4 regions of the Kitasatospora sp. Xyl93 genome follow, and region 1 is predicted to be linked to each of the others. Evidence: riboswitches for the same ligand, from Rfam matches in the RefSeq annotation. Region 1 holds a riboswitch; each other region holds the start of a gene.

Evidence for each region. Region 1 has a riboswitch for cyclic di-AMP ahead of ACZ5GH_RS30885 (M23 family metallopeptidase). Riboswitches for the same ligand answer to the same signal wherever they lie in the genome.
Region 2: another riboswitch for cyclic di-AMP. It lies ahead of ACZ5GH_RS09500 (NlpC/P60 family protein); the one in region 1 lies ahead of ACZ5GH_RS30885 (M23 family metallopeptidase).
Region 3: another riboswitch for cyclic di-AMP. It lies ahead of ACZ5GH_RS21680 (transglycosylase family protein); the one in region 1 lies ahead of ACZ5GH_RS30885 (M23 family metallopeptidase).
Region 4: another riboswitch for cyclic di-AMP. It lies ahead of ACZ5GH_RS30230 (transglycosylase family protein); the one in region 1 lies ahead of ACZ5GH_RS30885 (M23 family metallopeptidase).

The regions. Positions count from the first base shown of each region.
Region 1 covers NZ_AP029185.1:7,117,223-7,120,421, reverse strand. The annotation lists gene ACZ5GH_RS30885 (M23 family metallopeptidase) at 236-1,222, opposite strand; cyclic di-AMP (ydaO/yuaA leader) riboswitch at 1,225-1,362, opposite strand; gene ACZ5GH_RS30880 (MFS transporter) at 1,717-3,199, shown strand, end outside.
Region 2 covers NZ_AP029185.1:2,214,803-2,218,001, forward strand. The annotation lists gene ACZ5GH_RS09500 (NlpC/P60 family protein) at 1-1,085, opposite strand, end outside; cyclic di-AMP (ydaO/yuaA leader) riboswitch at 1,096-1,245, opposite strand; gene ACZ5GH_RS09505 (C40 family peptidase) at 1,583-2,620, opposite strand; gene ACZ5GH_RS09510 (NYN domain-containing protein) at 2,832-3,199, opposite strand, start outside.
Region 3 covers NZ_AP029185.1:4,834,773-4,837,971, reverse strand. The annotation lists gene eno (phosphopyruvate hydratase) at 1-110, opposite strand, end outside; gene ACZ5GH_RS21680 (transglycosylase family protein) at 408-1,319, opposite strand; cyclic di-AMP (ydaO/yuaA leader) riboswitch at 1,325-1,491, opposite strand; gene ACZ5GH_RS21675 (cytochrome P450 family protein) at 1,711-3,063, opposite strand.
Region 4 covers NZ_AP029185.1:6,963,109-6,966,307, forward strand. The annotation lists gene ACZ5GH_RS30220 (LacI family DNA-binding transcriptional regulator) at 1-101, shown strand, start outside; gene ACZ5GH_RS30225 (hypothetical protein) at 248-448, opposite strand; gene ACZ5GH_RS30230 (transglycosylase family protein) at 714-2,051, opposite strand; cyclic di-AMP (ydaO/yuaA leader) riboswitch at 2,038-2,208, opposite strand; gene ACZ5GH_RS30235 (sirohydrochlorin chelatase family protein) at 2,733-3,199, opposite strand, start outside.

The DNA.
Region 1 (3,199 bases):
CGGAAAGCGGGCCCACCCCCGGAAGACAGGCCCGGCCCCGGAAACGACAGCGGCCGGCCCGGCCGCACGAGGAGGTCCCCTCGTGCGGCCGGGCCGGCCTGGGCGTGTCCCGCGCCCATGTCCACTGTGCGGCGATCACCCGGTCGAGCGGTCACCCGACATGACCATCCCGGAGGATCGATTCGCCCCGCAGCAGCGGTGGTTCCTGAAACCCTGGAGGCTCAGCGGCCCCTGGTCAGAGCGCGACGCCGTGCGCGCGCAGGTAGGTGACCGGGTTGATGTCCGAGCCGTACTCCGAGCCGTTGCGGATCTCGAAGTGCAGGTGCGGGCCGGTCACGTTGCCGGTGGCGCCGGAGAGGCCGATCTGCTGGCCGACGGTGACGGTCTGACCGATCTTCACACCGATCGAGGAGAGGTGCGCGTACTCGGCGTAGTGGCCGTCGGCGAGCTTGATCTCGACCTCGTTGCCGTAGGCACCGCCGTTGCCGGCCTTGACCACGACACCGTTGGCGACGGCGCGCAGCGGGGTGCCGGTGGCGGCGACGAAGTCCTGGCCGGTGTGGTGCCCGGAGGCCCACATCGAGCCGGCCACGCCGTAGGCGGTGCCCAGCTTCGGGTTGGCCAGCGGGGCGACGTAGCCGGAGGTGGCGGCGGCGACCGGAGTGGCGGTCACGGTCGCGGCCGGAGCGGCGACCTGCACCTGGGTCTGGAGCTGCGCGGACGGCTTGGCCGCCTCGGTCTTCACCTGGACCTGGGCCTGCGGCTTGGCGGCCTGGGTCGCCGGAGCGGCCGGCTTGGCCGGGGCGGCGGGCTTCGCCGGAGCGGCGTCGGCGGACGGCGCGGCGGCGTGACCCGGCAGCGCGAGCTGCTGGCCCGGGAAGATCAGGTTCGGGTTGGCGCCGACGACCGAGCGGTTCTGCTCGTACAGGGCGTGCCAGCCGCCGTCGACGTTCTTGGCGTCGGCGATCTTGGACAGGGTGTCGCCGCTGACGACGCGGTAGCTCTCCTGTGCGGCCGGGGCAGCGGCCCGGGCGGCGGGGGCGGCGGCCTGCGCGGCCGGCTTGGCCTCGGTGGAGGCGGCGGCCGGGGCGGCCGGAGCGGTGTGCGCCTGGGCGCTCACCGCGGTGACGAGCGGGAGGACGAACGACACGCCGGTGACGGCGGTGGCGATGCCGATGCGGGCGGCGCGGGGCAGGGCGATACGACGAGCCTGAGCAGGCATGGAATTTTCCTCTCCGACGCCTGCGAGGTGAGCTGTCGGGTTCGGGCTGGAGTTGCCCGGCCGCATGCGCGGCTTCACCCCTAGCCGGTCCTGGACGCCCGCGCCCTGAGGCGCGAACTCCGGTCCGGCGACTTACCTGTGGGTCCCCCGCTCCTGCCGTACAGAGTTCGTTTCGAACCACCGGGCGGCGGCAGGACTCGGCGTTCCACCCGGTGGATCCGTCCGGACTGGCCGGGCGGTCGCTGAACTAAAACCCATCCGTTCGGGTGAAGCAATGTCGATCTCTTGAAACCGCAACGATCCCCCTCGTCCCGGTGACCCTCCGCAGGCCCGGCCACACGGTGCGTACACAATCCATTCACCCCCTGCCACTGATCCACGACCCTGCGCCGAGATCGGCGACACTGCGCACCCGCCCGCTCACCCACCGCCCAAACCCAACACACCCACCGGTGACCCTTGTCACGTGCGCCTCAGCAGCGCAGGATTCGCCCGTGGCCACCTCCGAGGCCGGCACCCTGCGCCTGGGCACCGCGCAGGGACGCTGGGTACTACTGGCGACGGTGCTCGGCTCCAGCATGGCGATGCTCGACGGCACCGTGGTGAACGTCGCCCTGCCCCGCATCGGCGCCGACCTCGGCGCCTCCCTGGCGTCCCTGCAGTGGACGCTGAACGCCTATCTGCTCACCCTGGCGGGCCTGATCCTGCTCGGCGGCGCGCTCGGCGACCGGTACGGGCGGCGCAAGGTCTTCCTGATCGGCGTGGTCTGGTTCGCCATCGCCTCCGCGGCCTGCGCCGCCGCGCCGAACATCCACGTGCTGATCGCCGCCCGCGCCGTCCAGGGCATCGGCGGCGCGCTGCTCACCCCCGGCTCGCTCGCCATGCTCCAGGCGGTCTTCCACCCTGACGACCGCTCGGCGGCGGTCGGCCTCTGGTCAGGCCTCGGCGGGGTGTCGGCCGCGGTCGGCCCCTTCCTCGGCGGCTGGCTGGTGGACGGCCCCGGCTGGCGCTGGATCTTCCTGCTGAACCTGCCGCTCGCCGCCGCCGTGATCGCGGTCACCACCCGCTCGGTGCCGGAGAGCCGGGACGAGGGCGCCGCCGGGCGCTTCGACGTGCTCGGCGCCGTGCTCGCCGCACTCGCCCTCGGCGCGATCACCTACGCGCTGACCGCGGCCGGCGAGGGCCTGTCCCCCACGGTCTGGACCAGCGGGGCGATCGGGCTGGTGCTCGGCGTCGTCTTCGTGGCCGTCGAGCGCCGCGCGCCCGACCCGATGCTGCCGCTCGGGTTGTTCTCCTCCCGGCTGTTCACCGCGGTGAACCTGGTCACCCTGTGCGTGTACGCGGCGTTCAGCGGCGTCTTCTTCCTGCTGGTGGTGCAGCTCCAGATCGTGTCCGGGTTCTCGCCCCTGGTCTCGGGCTTCGCCCTGGTGCCGATCACCGTCCTGATGCTGGCGCTGTCCGCCCGGGCCGGCCGCCTCGGCAAGCGGATCGGCCCGCGCGTCCCGCTGACCGTCGGCCCGATGCTGTGCGCCGCCGGGGTGCTGCTGATGCTGCGCACCGGGCCGGACTCCTCGTACTGGGTGGACGTGCTGCCCGCCGTCACGGTGATGGGCTGCGGGATGACGCTCCTGGTCGCGCCGCTCACGGCGACCGTGCTGGCGGCGGTCGAGGTCCGGCACGCGGGCATCGCCAGCGGGGTCAACAACGCCGCCGCCCGCGCGGCCGGCCTGCTCGCGGTGGCCGCCCTGCCGGCGCTGGCCGGGCTGAGCGGCGACGCCTACCGGGTGCCCGCCTCGGTCGACTCCGCCTTCCACACCGCGATGCTGATCTGCGCGGGCCTGCTGGCCGCCGGCGGGCTGATCGCCTTCGCGACCGTACGGGGCAACGTGCTGGCCCCCGAGGAGCAGCCGGTGGCCGAGCCGAACTGCGACTGGCCGTGCGGGACCACCACTCCGCCGTTCGACCCGGGCCACGTCC
Region 2 (3,199 bases), 4.9 Mb from region 1:
CGCACGTTGGTACCCGTCCGGGGGGCGTGCAGCACCTGGCCGTTGCCGGCGTAGATGCCGACGTGGTGGGCGTCGCTGTAGAAGATCAGCAGGTCGCCGGGCTGGGCCTGGGAGAGGTCCGTACCGATCCGGGTGCCGGCCGAGGCCTGCGCCTGCGAGGTGCGCGGCAGCGACACGTCGGCCTGGTTGAACGCCCAGACCATCAGGCCGGAGCAGTCGAAGGAGCTCGGGCCGGTGGCACCCCAGACGTACGGGCTGCCGACCTTGGAGGCGGCGGCCGCGAGGGCCGCGGCACCGCGCGAGCTGCCCGGGGCCACCTTCACCGGAGCGGTGGTGGTCGGGGCGGTGCTCGTGGGGGCGGAGAGGTCGCCGCGGGTGTTGTCGCGCGAGGCGCGATCGGCCTGCGCCTGCGCCTGGGCGGCCGCGTCGGCCTTGGCCTTGGCGTCGGCGGCGGCCTTCTCCTCGGCCTGGCGCAGCGCCTGGCGCTCCTGCTCGGTCAGGGTGTTGAGCAGGTCCTGGGCGGCCTTCAGCTTGCCCTGGACCTCCACCTTGGCGGTCTTCAGCTGCTGGGTGGTCGACTCCAGCTCGGCGAGCTTGCCCTGGGCCTCGTTGCGGTCCTGGTCGAGCTTGCGCTGCTGCTCCTGGAGCTCCTTCAGCTGGCCCTTCTGGGTGGCACCGGCCTGGTTCAGCGCGTCGGCCTGGCTGAGGAAGCTGTCCGGGCTGGAGGAGAACATCAGCTGGACGGTCGGGGATATCCCCCCGTTGCGGTACTGCTCGCCGGCGATCTCGGCCAGGCCGCCCTGGAGCTCGGTGACCTGCGCCTGCTGACGGGCCACCTGGTCCTGCAGGCCGGAGACCTGCTTCTCCAGCTCCTGCTGCTTGGCCTGGGCGGCGTTGTAGTTCTCGGTCGCGACCTCGGCCTGCTCGTTGAGCTGGTCGACCTGCTCCTTGACCTGGTCCTTGGTCGGCTGCGGGTCGGCGTGGGCGCCGGACTGCGCGGAGAGGGCGACGGCTGCGGCGGCGACTCCGGTCAGGATGGAGACGCGGGCGCGGCCGGCGGGCTTGGGACGACGATGGGACGCCACGAAGGCGGGCTCCTTCTTCCTACGTCCGCCTACCGGGTGAGCTGACGGGTTCGGGCCGGAAGCATGCCCTACGACGCCTCACGGCCGTTCGGCCGACCTGGCGCCGATTCACCCCGGAGGAACGTGGTTCCCCGGCTCCGCTCCGCAGCGCCCCCAGTCACTGGGCTCCCCTGTCGGGCAGTCGCTTCGACCTGCCCCGCTGCCTCGCGAACTCGGCGGTAACCACCGCCGCCACCCTGGCTGGGCGATCGACAGTGCGGTGGTTCGGAGCATGACCCTAGTAACTGAACCGTGATCCGTTCAAATCCTTGTCAGAAAAAAGATGGAAGATTGCCCAAGTTCCCTTGTGAAAATGACCGATGGTGACCAATGGTGCACGCAAGGCTGATCGGTTCTCAGCAGGCGGCCGCAAAAGGCGGAAAAGCCGAACGCCACCCCCGCGGCGGAGGTGGCGCTCTTCACAGCTCCCGAACGAACGTCCCGGGCGTGTCGGACCGTCAGACCCGGCGGATGGTGTTGATCGGCATCGCGTCGGCCTTCATCACCTTCACCACGTCACCGGTGTGCGGCGCGTGGACCACCATGCCGTTCCCGATGTACATCCCGACGTGGTACATGCTCGGGCCGTAGATCACCAGGTCGCCCGGCTGGGCCTGGTCCAGCGACGGCACCCGGGTGCCGTAGTGCCCCTGCTCCTGCGAGGTGCGCGGCAGCGAGACGCCGGCCTGCCCGTACGCCCAGACCATCAGGCCGGAGCAGTCGAAGGTGGTCGATCCGGTGGCGCCCCACACGTACGGCGAGCCCTGCTTGCTCATCGCCTTGGCCACCGCCGCTCCCGCGTAGCCGCTGGCCGGCGGCAGGCTGCCGAGGTCCACCCGCGCGTTGCCGCGCGAGGCGCGGTCGTCCTGCGCCTGCTGGGCCCGCAGCGCGGCGCGGTCGGCGGCGCTCAGCGAGTTCAGCAGGTCCTGGGCGGCCTTCAGCTTGGTGTTGACGTCCGCCTTGGCCTGGTTGAGGTCCTTGGTGGTGCTGTCCAGCGAGGCGAGCACGGCGGCCGCCTCGGCCTTCTGCTGGTCCAGCCGGCGCTGCTGCTCCAGCAGTCCCTTGAGCGCCTCGGCCTGACTGGTGCTGGCCTGCTGGACGGTCGAGGCCTTCTCCAGGTAGCCGGACGGGTCGGAGGAGAGCATCAGCTGGACGGACGGGTCGATGCCGCCGGCGCGGTACTGCTCGCCCGCCACCTCGGCGAGGCCGCCCTGGAGCTGGGTCATCTGCTCCTGGCCGCGGGCCACCTGGTCCTGCAGCTGGTCGGCCTGCTTGCGCAGCTGGTCCGCCCGCTCCTTGGCGCCGTTGTACTTCTCCGCCGCCTGCTCCTGCTCCTCCTGGAGCTGGTCGATCTGCGCCTTGACGTCCGTCTTGTCCGGCTGCGGCGCGGCGTGCGCGGCCACCTGGGCGGAGAGCGCGACCGCGGTCGCAGCGGCAGCGGTGAGCACGGAGACCCGCGCGCGGCTCGGCTGCTTGGGACGGCGGTGGGAGGCCAAAGGGACCGGCTCCTTCTTCCTACGGGCTCACCTGATGGGATGAGATTCCGGAAAATAGGTTTGACGCCAGACCCTAGTGAAGATCTACCCGTTTTGCTACTCCCCCGATGGCGTGAACCCCGGTCCCCACGCTGACTTCACGGGACCCCCACAACGCTCCGGACGAGCCGCTGACCAGCCGTCATGCGGTCCGGCCCGCGTCCGGCGCAGGTCAGGGCCGGGCCAGCCGGTTCAGCAGCAGCACCGACGCCACCGGGCGCGCGCCCGCCTTCCGCACGCCCTCCGCGACCTCCCGGTCGGTGGACACCACCACCACCGGGCGGCCCTGCGGCTCGGCCCGGACCAGACGGCGGATCAGCTCGTCGGCCGTCTCCCCGGTCCGGCTGAACCGCACCCGGACCCCGCGCGGCGGCGCCATGATCACCGGGACGTCCAGGTCCTGCCCGTCGAACACGCAGGTGACCTCCGCCTGGGTGCGCTGGGCCAGCATCGCCAGCCCGCCCAGCAGCCGGATCCGCTGCTGCTCCAGCGGCAGCGCCGGATAGCCGGTCTTGGTCACGTTGTAGCCGTCCACCACCA
Region 3 (3,199 bases), 2.3 Mb from region 1:
ACAGCGGCACGACCCGTGCTGCCGTCGTCGAGGCCGACCTCGACCTCGACCGTGGGGTTGCCGCGGGAGTCGAGGATCTCACGGGCTACGACGACATCGATGGACGGCACGAGGCATCTCCTTGCGGAAGCAGGGTCCGGTCTGACGGTGGTGCTGTCAGCAGGACGATTGCGGAGTCGTTACGACCAGAGCCTAACCGCCCGGGCTCCCGGGGCCACGTCCGCCTCGGTCCCGTCTCAACGTGTGGCCCCGCTACGCACCGGTAGTTCACCTGCTTGCCCCAGCTTGTCCCACCGGAGCGGGCGAATGCGGACGAAGGGGACCGGTAGGACCGGTCCCCTTCGGACGGCGGGGTGGAACGGTGTCGGCGTCGGGCGCCGACGGGCGTCAGCACCGGGCCCGACGGCTCAGCCGAGGTGCAGCACCTGGCCGGGCATGATCAGGTTCGGGTCGCCGCCGACGGTGGCGTGGTTCTGGTCGTACAGCGCGTGCCACCCGCCGGACACGCCCTGGGCGGCGGCGATGGTCGACAGGGTGTCACCGGCGCGCACGGTGTAGTCGTGGCCGGTGGCCTGCGGGGCCGACTGCGCGGCCTGCGGGGCGTACTGCGGCTGGGCGGCCTGGCCGGCGTACTGCTGGTAGACGCTCTGGTGGCTGGTCCAGTACCAGGCGCCGTTGTTCTGGTACCAGTACACCTTGGCGTCGGCGTCCCAGCCGGCGTGACCGGAGAAGCCCGGAGCCTGCGCCTGCTGCTGCGGGGCGGCCTGCTGGACCGGCTGCGCGGCGGGCCTCTGCACCGGCTTCTGGGCGACGGGCTGCTGCGCGACCGGCTTCTCGGCCGGCTTGGCGGCGGGCTTCGGGGCCTGCTGCTTCGGCGCCTGCTGCTTGGCGGCGGACTGCGGCTTGGCGTCCGAGGAGGTGTCGACCACGGCCGGGGCGCCGCCCTTGGTCAGACCGGCCTTCTGGGAGCAGACCGGCCAGGCGCCCGGGCCCTGCGAGGCCAGGACCTTCTCGGCGACCGAGATCTGCTGGGCCTTGCTGGCCTGGTTGGCCTGCGCCGCGTAGGCGGTGCCGCCGTACGCCTTCCAGGTGCTGGAGGTGAACTGGAGGCCGCCGTAGAAGCCGTTGCCGGTGTTGATGCTCCAGTTGCCACCGCTCTCGCACTGGGCGACGGAGTCCCAGGTGGAGGCCGGGGCGGCGGAGGCGCCGGTGGCGGTGAGGAGCGGCATCGCGAGTCCGACGCCGGCCACACCGGCGACGGCGATGGCCTTCTCGGTCTGGGTGCGACGACGGTGGCGGCCAGTTCCAACGAACAGCATGAAGAGGTCCCTCTCCGCACGCCTGCGAGGTGAGCTGTCGGGTTCGGACCGGGAGGTGGCCCGGCCGCCGTACGCGGAAACGATTCCGCTCAGGCGGCTTCACCCCAAGCCGTGGGAGACGGCAACAAACCTGGTTCCCCCGCCCCTGCCCAGGGTCTGGTCGGTTTCCCGTGGCGCGGCGGGCAGGATTCGGCGTTCCGCGCACGAGGTCCGCAGCTGCGAACTCCAGGGAGAGTAGACAGATCATCAGACCGATCACAAGCTCATATCGCAGATATCACACGACAATTACGGCCCGTATCCGATCGCCTACCAACGGCGGCGTTATGTCCGGATTGATGGGTGTTCACACCCTATCGGCGGGCGGTCGGCGACCTCTATCAGCGCGGTCTCAGCCTGTCGCAGGCCCGGACGGGGCCTGCGGAGGGGTGTGCGGAGGGATGTGCGGGGAGCGGCTCTCCGGGCTGAATTCCACCGGCAGTTCGCGCAGCCCACGCATGATCAGACCGCCGCGCCAGCGCAGGTCCTCCGGGCTTTGCGCGAGCCGCAGGTCCGGCAGCCGGGAGAGCAGCGTGGCCAGCGCGGCACGCCCCTCCAGCCGGGCGAGCGGGGCGCCGATGCAGTAGTGGATGCCGTGCCCGAAGCCCAGGTGGGGGTTGTCCGTCCGGGCCAGGTCCAGGGTGTTCTCGGCCGCGAACCGGGCCGGGTCGCGGTCCGCCGCCGCCAGCACCACCAGCACCGGGTCGCCGACCGGGATGTCCACCCCGCCGATGGTCAGCGGGCGGGTCGCGAACCGCCAGGTCGCCAGCTCCACCGGCCCGTCGTAGCGCAGGAGTTCCTCGATCCCGGTCTCCAGCAGCGCGCTCTCCCCGCGCGCCACCGACTCCTGCAGCAGCCGGCGCTGCTCCGGGTTGCGCAGCAGCGCGTACGTGCCGTTGCCGATCAGGTTCACGGTGGTCTCGAAGCCCGCGAACAGGAGGATGAAGGCCATCGCCGCGGCCTCGTTCTCGGTCAGGTGCTCGCCGTGGTCACTGGCCCGGATCAGACCGGAGATCAGGTCGTCCCCGAGGTCCGCCCGCTTGCGGTGGATCAGCTCCAGCAGGTACGCCCGCATCCGCTTCACCGCCCGCCCCACGCCGCCGCGCTGGCTGCCGCCCTGGCCCGGCTTCGTGTGTCGCATCATCATGCCGGCCCAGTCGCGGAAGTCGTCCTGGTCCTCGGACGGCACCCCGAGCATGTCGCAGATCGCGTAGATGGGGAGCGGGAAGGCGAACTCGTGGATCAGGTCCGCCGAACCGCGCTGCGCGAAGCCGTCGATCAGCCGGTCGGTGAGCTGCTGCACCCGCGGCTCGAACTCGGCCACCCGGCGCGGGGTGAACGCCTTCGACACCAGCCGGCGCAGCCGGGTGTGGTCCGGCGGGTCGATGTTCAGCAGGTGGGTCATCAGGTCCGCCTGCCGCTCCCCGGGGATGCCCACCCGTCCGGTGCGGTGCGCCTGCTCGCTGTGGTGCGCCGGGTTCTTCGACAGCCGGCTGTCCGCGAGCGCCTGCCGGGCGTCCGCGTACCGGGTCACCAGCCAGGCCTCGACGCCGCTCGGCAGCGTGGTGCGGTGCACCGGGGCGTGCTCGCGCAGCCAGGCGTAGGCGGGGTACGGGTCGGCGGCGAACTCCCAGGTGAACAGCTGCGGGGCGGGGGCGTCGGACGGCGCGGCGGCGGGCCGGGCGGGGTGGGGCTGAGCTGGCATGGATCGACCGTATCCGGTGCGACGGGACCGCCCTCCCTCCGACGGACCGCCTCCGGCGCGCCCGACGGCCGGTGGCCGGTCGGTTGCCGCCGCGTTGCCGGTTCCCGGCCGGTCCGTGGCCGGTCCGTGGCCGGTC
Region 4 (3,199 bases), 150 kb from region 1:
CGCTGCTGGAGGAGGTCGGCGGGAACGCCGTCCAGCGCGGCGAGTTCATGTTCCAGCCGGAGCTGGTGATGCGCGGGTCCACCGGGGCCTGCGCGCGCTGAGCCCCGGCCGTCACGGCCGACGCAGGGGCCCCGGAGGGCGGTTGCTCTCCGGGGCCCCTCGGCGTGCGCGCGGTCGGCCACCCTGGGGTCGGGGGCGGTCGGCCGGCGGGGGGCGGGCGGTCCGGTTGCCGGCGGCCGTCGGGTGGTCAGCCCTCTTGGCCGGTCGGACGGTCGGCGGTGAGCCGGTGTCCGTCGGCGGCCTCGCCGGTGCGGGTCTCGGTACGGCGGCCGCGGGCCAGGTAGTCGCGCAGGATCAGCTCGACGGCGTCCTGTGGGTTCTTGGTGCCGGAGAGCATCATCGCGTCGATCGCGAGGTTCGCGTCGAGGGTGACGGTGACCTGGGCCATGTGACTCCTCCTCGGGTGCAGAGCAGCAGCATGCCCGCTGCGAGGAGGTGTCCACCACGGAATACGGCGGATCTGCGGAACGGGAGCAGGGCGGCCGGCCCGTCCGGGAACGCCGGAACCCCCGAGGAGAGCGACCAGACTCTCCCCGGGGTGGCGGGTGGTCAGCGTTCGAATGGCGACTGACAGCTGACAGATGATGAAATCTGTTATCTGTTATCTGTTATCTGTCAGCCGTCGGCTGTCGGCTGTCGGCCGTTCGCCGTCCTCAGACCCGGCCGGCGAAGTCCGGGGCCCAGTTGGCGATGGTCTGCTCGCGGACGCCCGAGCTGGGGTTGGCGGCCTCGACGTACTTGCCGTTGCCGACGTAGATCGCGACGTGGTAGACGCCGGAGTCCTTGCCGTTGTTGGACCAGAACAGCAGGTCGCCCGGCTGGAGGCTGTCCAGCGAGACGTGGGTGCTGGCGGCGGCCTGGTCGGCGGCGACGCGCGGGACGGAGATGCCCGCGGCGCGCAGCGCGGCCTGGGTCAGGCCGGAGCAGTCCCAGCCGCCGTTGCCGGTGCCGCCGTAGACGTACGCCTGACCGACCTTCGACTCGGCGAAGGAGACCGCGGCGGCCATGCTGCCGGTGGCGGCCGGAGCCGGAGCCGGAGCCGGCGTCTGGGCCTGGGGCTGCGGAGCGGGCTTGGCGGCCGGCTTGGCGGCCGGGGCCTGGGACTGCGCGGTCGGCTGGGCGTTCACGGCGCCGCCGTTCGCGGACTGGCCGGACTTCTGCGAGCGGTCGAACCAGGTGAAGTCCGCGCCGGACTTGTCGGCGGACGAGCCGTCGAAGGACAGGTGCTGGCCCGGGTAGATGGTGTCCGGGCCGTCGGTCAGGGTGCCGCGGTTGAGCTCGTACAGCCGCTCCCAGCCGCCCTGCACGTTGTGCCGGTCGGCGATCGAGGACAGCCAGTCGCCCTCGACCACGGTGTAGTCGCCGCCCTGGGCCTGCTGCTGGCGCTTCTGGGCCCAGTCGCCGCGGCTGCCGGAGGCGGCGGAGTCACCGGCCGCCTGAGCGTCCTGAGCGGGCGCGGCGGGCTTGGCGGCCGGGGCCTGCGCGGGCTTGGCGGCGGGCTTCGCGGCCGGAGCGGCCGGCTTGGCGCTCTGGGCCGGCGCGGCGGTGGTCGAGCCGGCGGTGGAGCCCGCCGAGGTGTCGACGGCGGCCGGGGTGCCGCCCTTGGTCAGGCCGGCCTTGACAGAGCAGACCGGCCAGGCGCCGGGGCCCTGCGAGGCGAGGACCTTCTCGGCGACGGCGATCTGCTGGTCCTTGGTGGCCAGGTCGGCGCGCGCCGCGAAGGCGGTGCCGCCGAAGGCGGACCAGGTGCTGGAGGTGAACTGGAGGCCGCCGTAGAAGCCGTTGCCGGTGTTGATGCTCCAGTTGCCGCCGCTCTCGCACTGGGCGACCTTGTCCCAGGTGGCGACGGTGGCGGCGGAGGCGGTGCCCGAGGTGAGGCAGGGGACGGTGAGGCCGACGCCCGCGACGCCGAGGGCGGCGATCACGCGACGGGTGCGGCTGGACAGGCTGGTGCCGTTGGTGGGCAGCATGAAGACGCGGTCCTCTCCCACGCCTGCGAGGTGAGCTGTCGGATTCGGGCTGGAGTTGCCCGGCCGCGCGGTGAGCGCGGCTTCACCCCTAGCCCTGGACCGTTCCGAAGAGTGGTCCGGGGCGACTTACCTGTGGTTCCCCCGCTCCTGCCGTGGTGCGTTTTCGCGCTGCCAGGACATCCGACGGCAGGACTCGGCGTTGCGGATGAACCGGGTTCGTGTGGTCACGAACGGGGAGCACGTTAATCAGACTTAAGTTCAAACCGCAAATGCCTGTGATGCACATCACGGTTTAGTGGGAACTGCCAGAATTGCGGCCGAGCATGATCGTAAATGATCGTTTTCAAGCAATGCTGTTGCGGAAAGCGACAACTGGCTTCGCCTCAGAAGTGACGTGACGGGGCGTCGAATTGCGGAACAGTGTGCTCCGGAGAGTGGGGGAGCGGCCTCGATTCACGTGCTCGGGGCCGCGCTCCCTATTTCCCTTCAAATGACGCCAGAACGGACATTCCACTTCATTGCCGTTCGACTCCCCGTACGGGACGGGTCGGCCGTGGCCAGCCATGGAAGGCGCCAATCCCCATGGGCCCGACAGGGCGGGGGTCGATGCCGGCGGGCAATGCAAGTGGGGCCGATGCGAAGGGCCCGGAACGCGAACCGTTCCGGGCCCTTCTGCGCGCGCGAACCGGCGCGCGGTGTCGACTACTGCCCGAGGGATCCCTCGGCGGCCGCGTGGGCGCCGCGAACGCCCTCCAGGGCCCCCTCGGCCTCGGCGGCGGCCGCGGCCTCCGCCTCGGCCCGCGCCAGGTCCTCCGCGGACGGCATGGGCAGTGCGGCCAGGTAGGTGGAGGCGATCAGCTGGCCGACCGACGGGTAGGCGCCCAGCGGCGCGGCCGACGGGCAGCCGGTCTCCTCGGCGGCGGTGGCGAGCAGCTCGGAGTCCGCCTCCGGGCCGATCACCAGCGGGGCCAGCGCCGGGCGCTGCGAGCCGGTGTCCCTGAGGTGGTTGACGGCCGCGGCCACCGAGCCGGGCACGTCGAGCGCCGCGGCGACGACCGGCACGGCCAGTCGGGCGGCGAGCAGCACACCGGTGATGCCGGCCGCGGCGGCCGCGTCCTCGCCGCCGACGGTGGTCAGCACCACGCCGTCGGCGGCGGTCGCGATGGCGA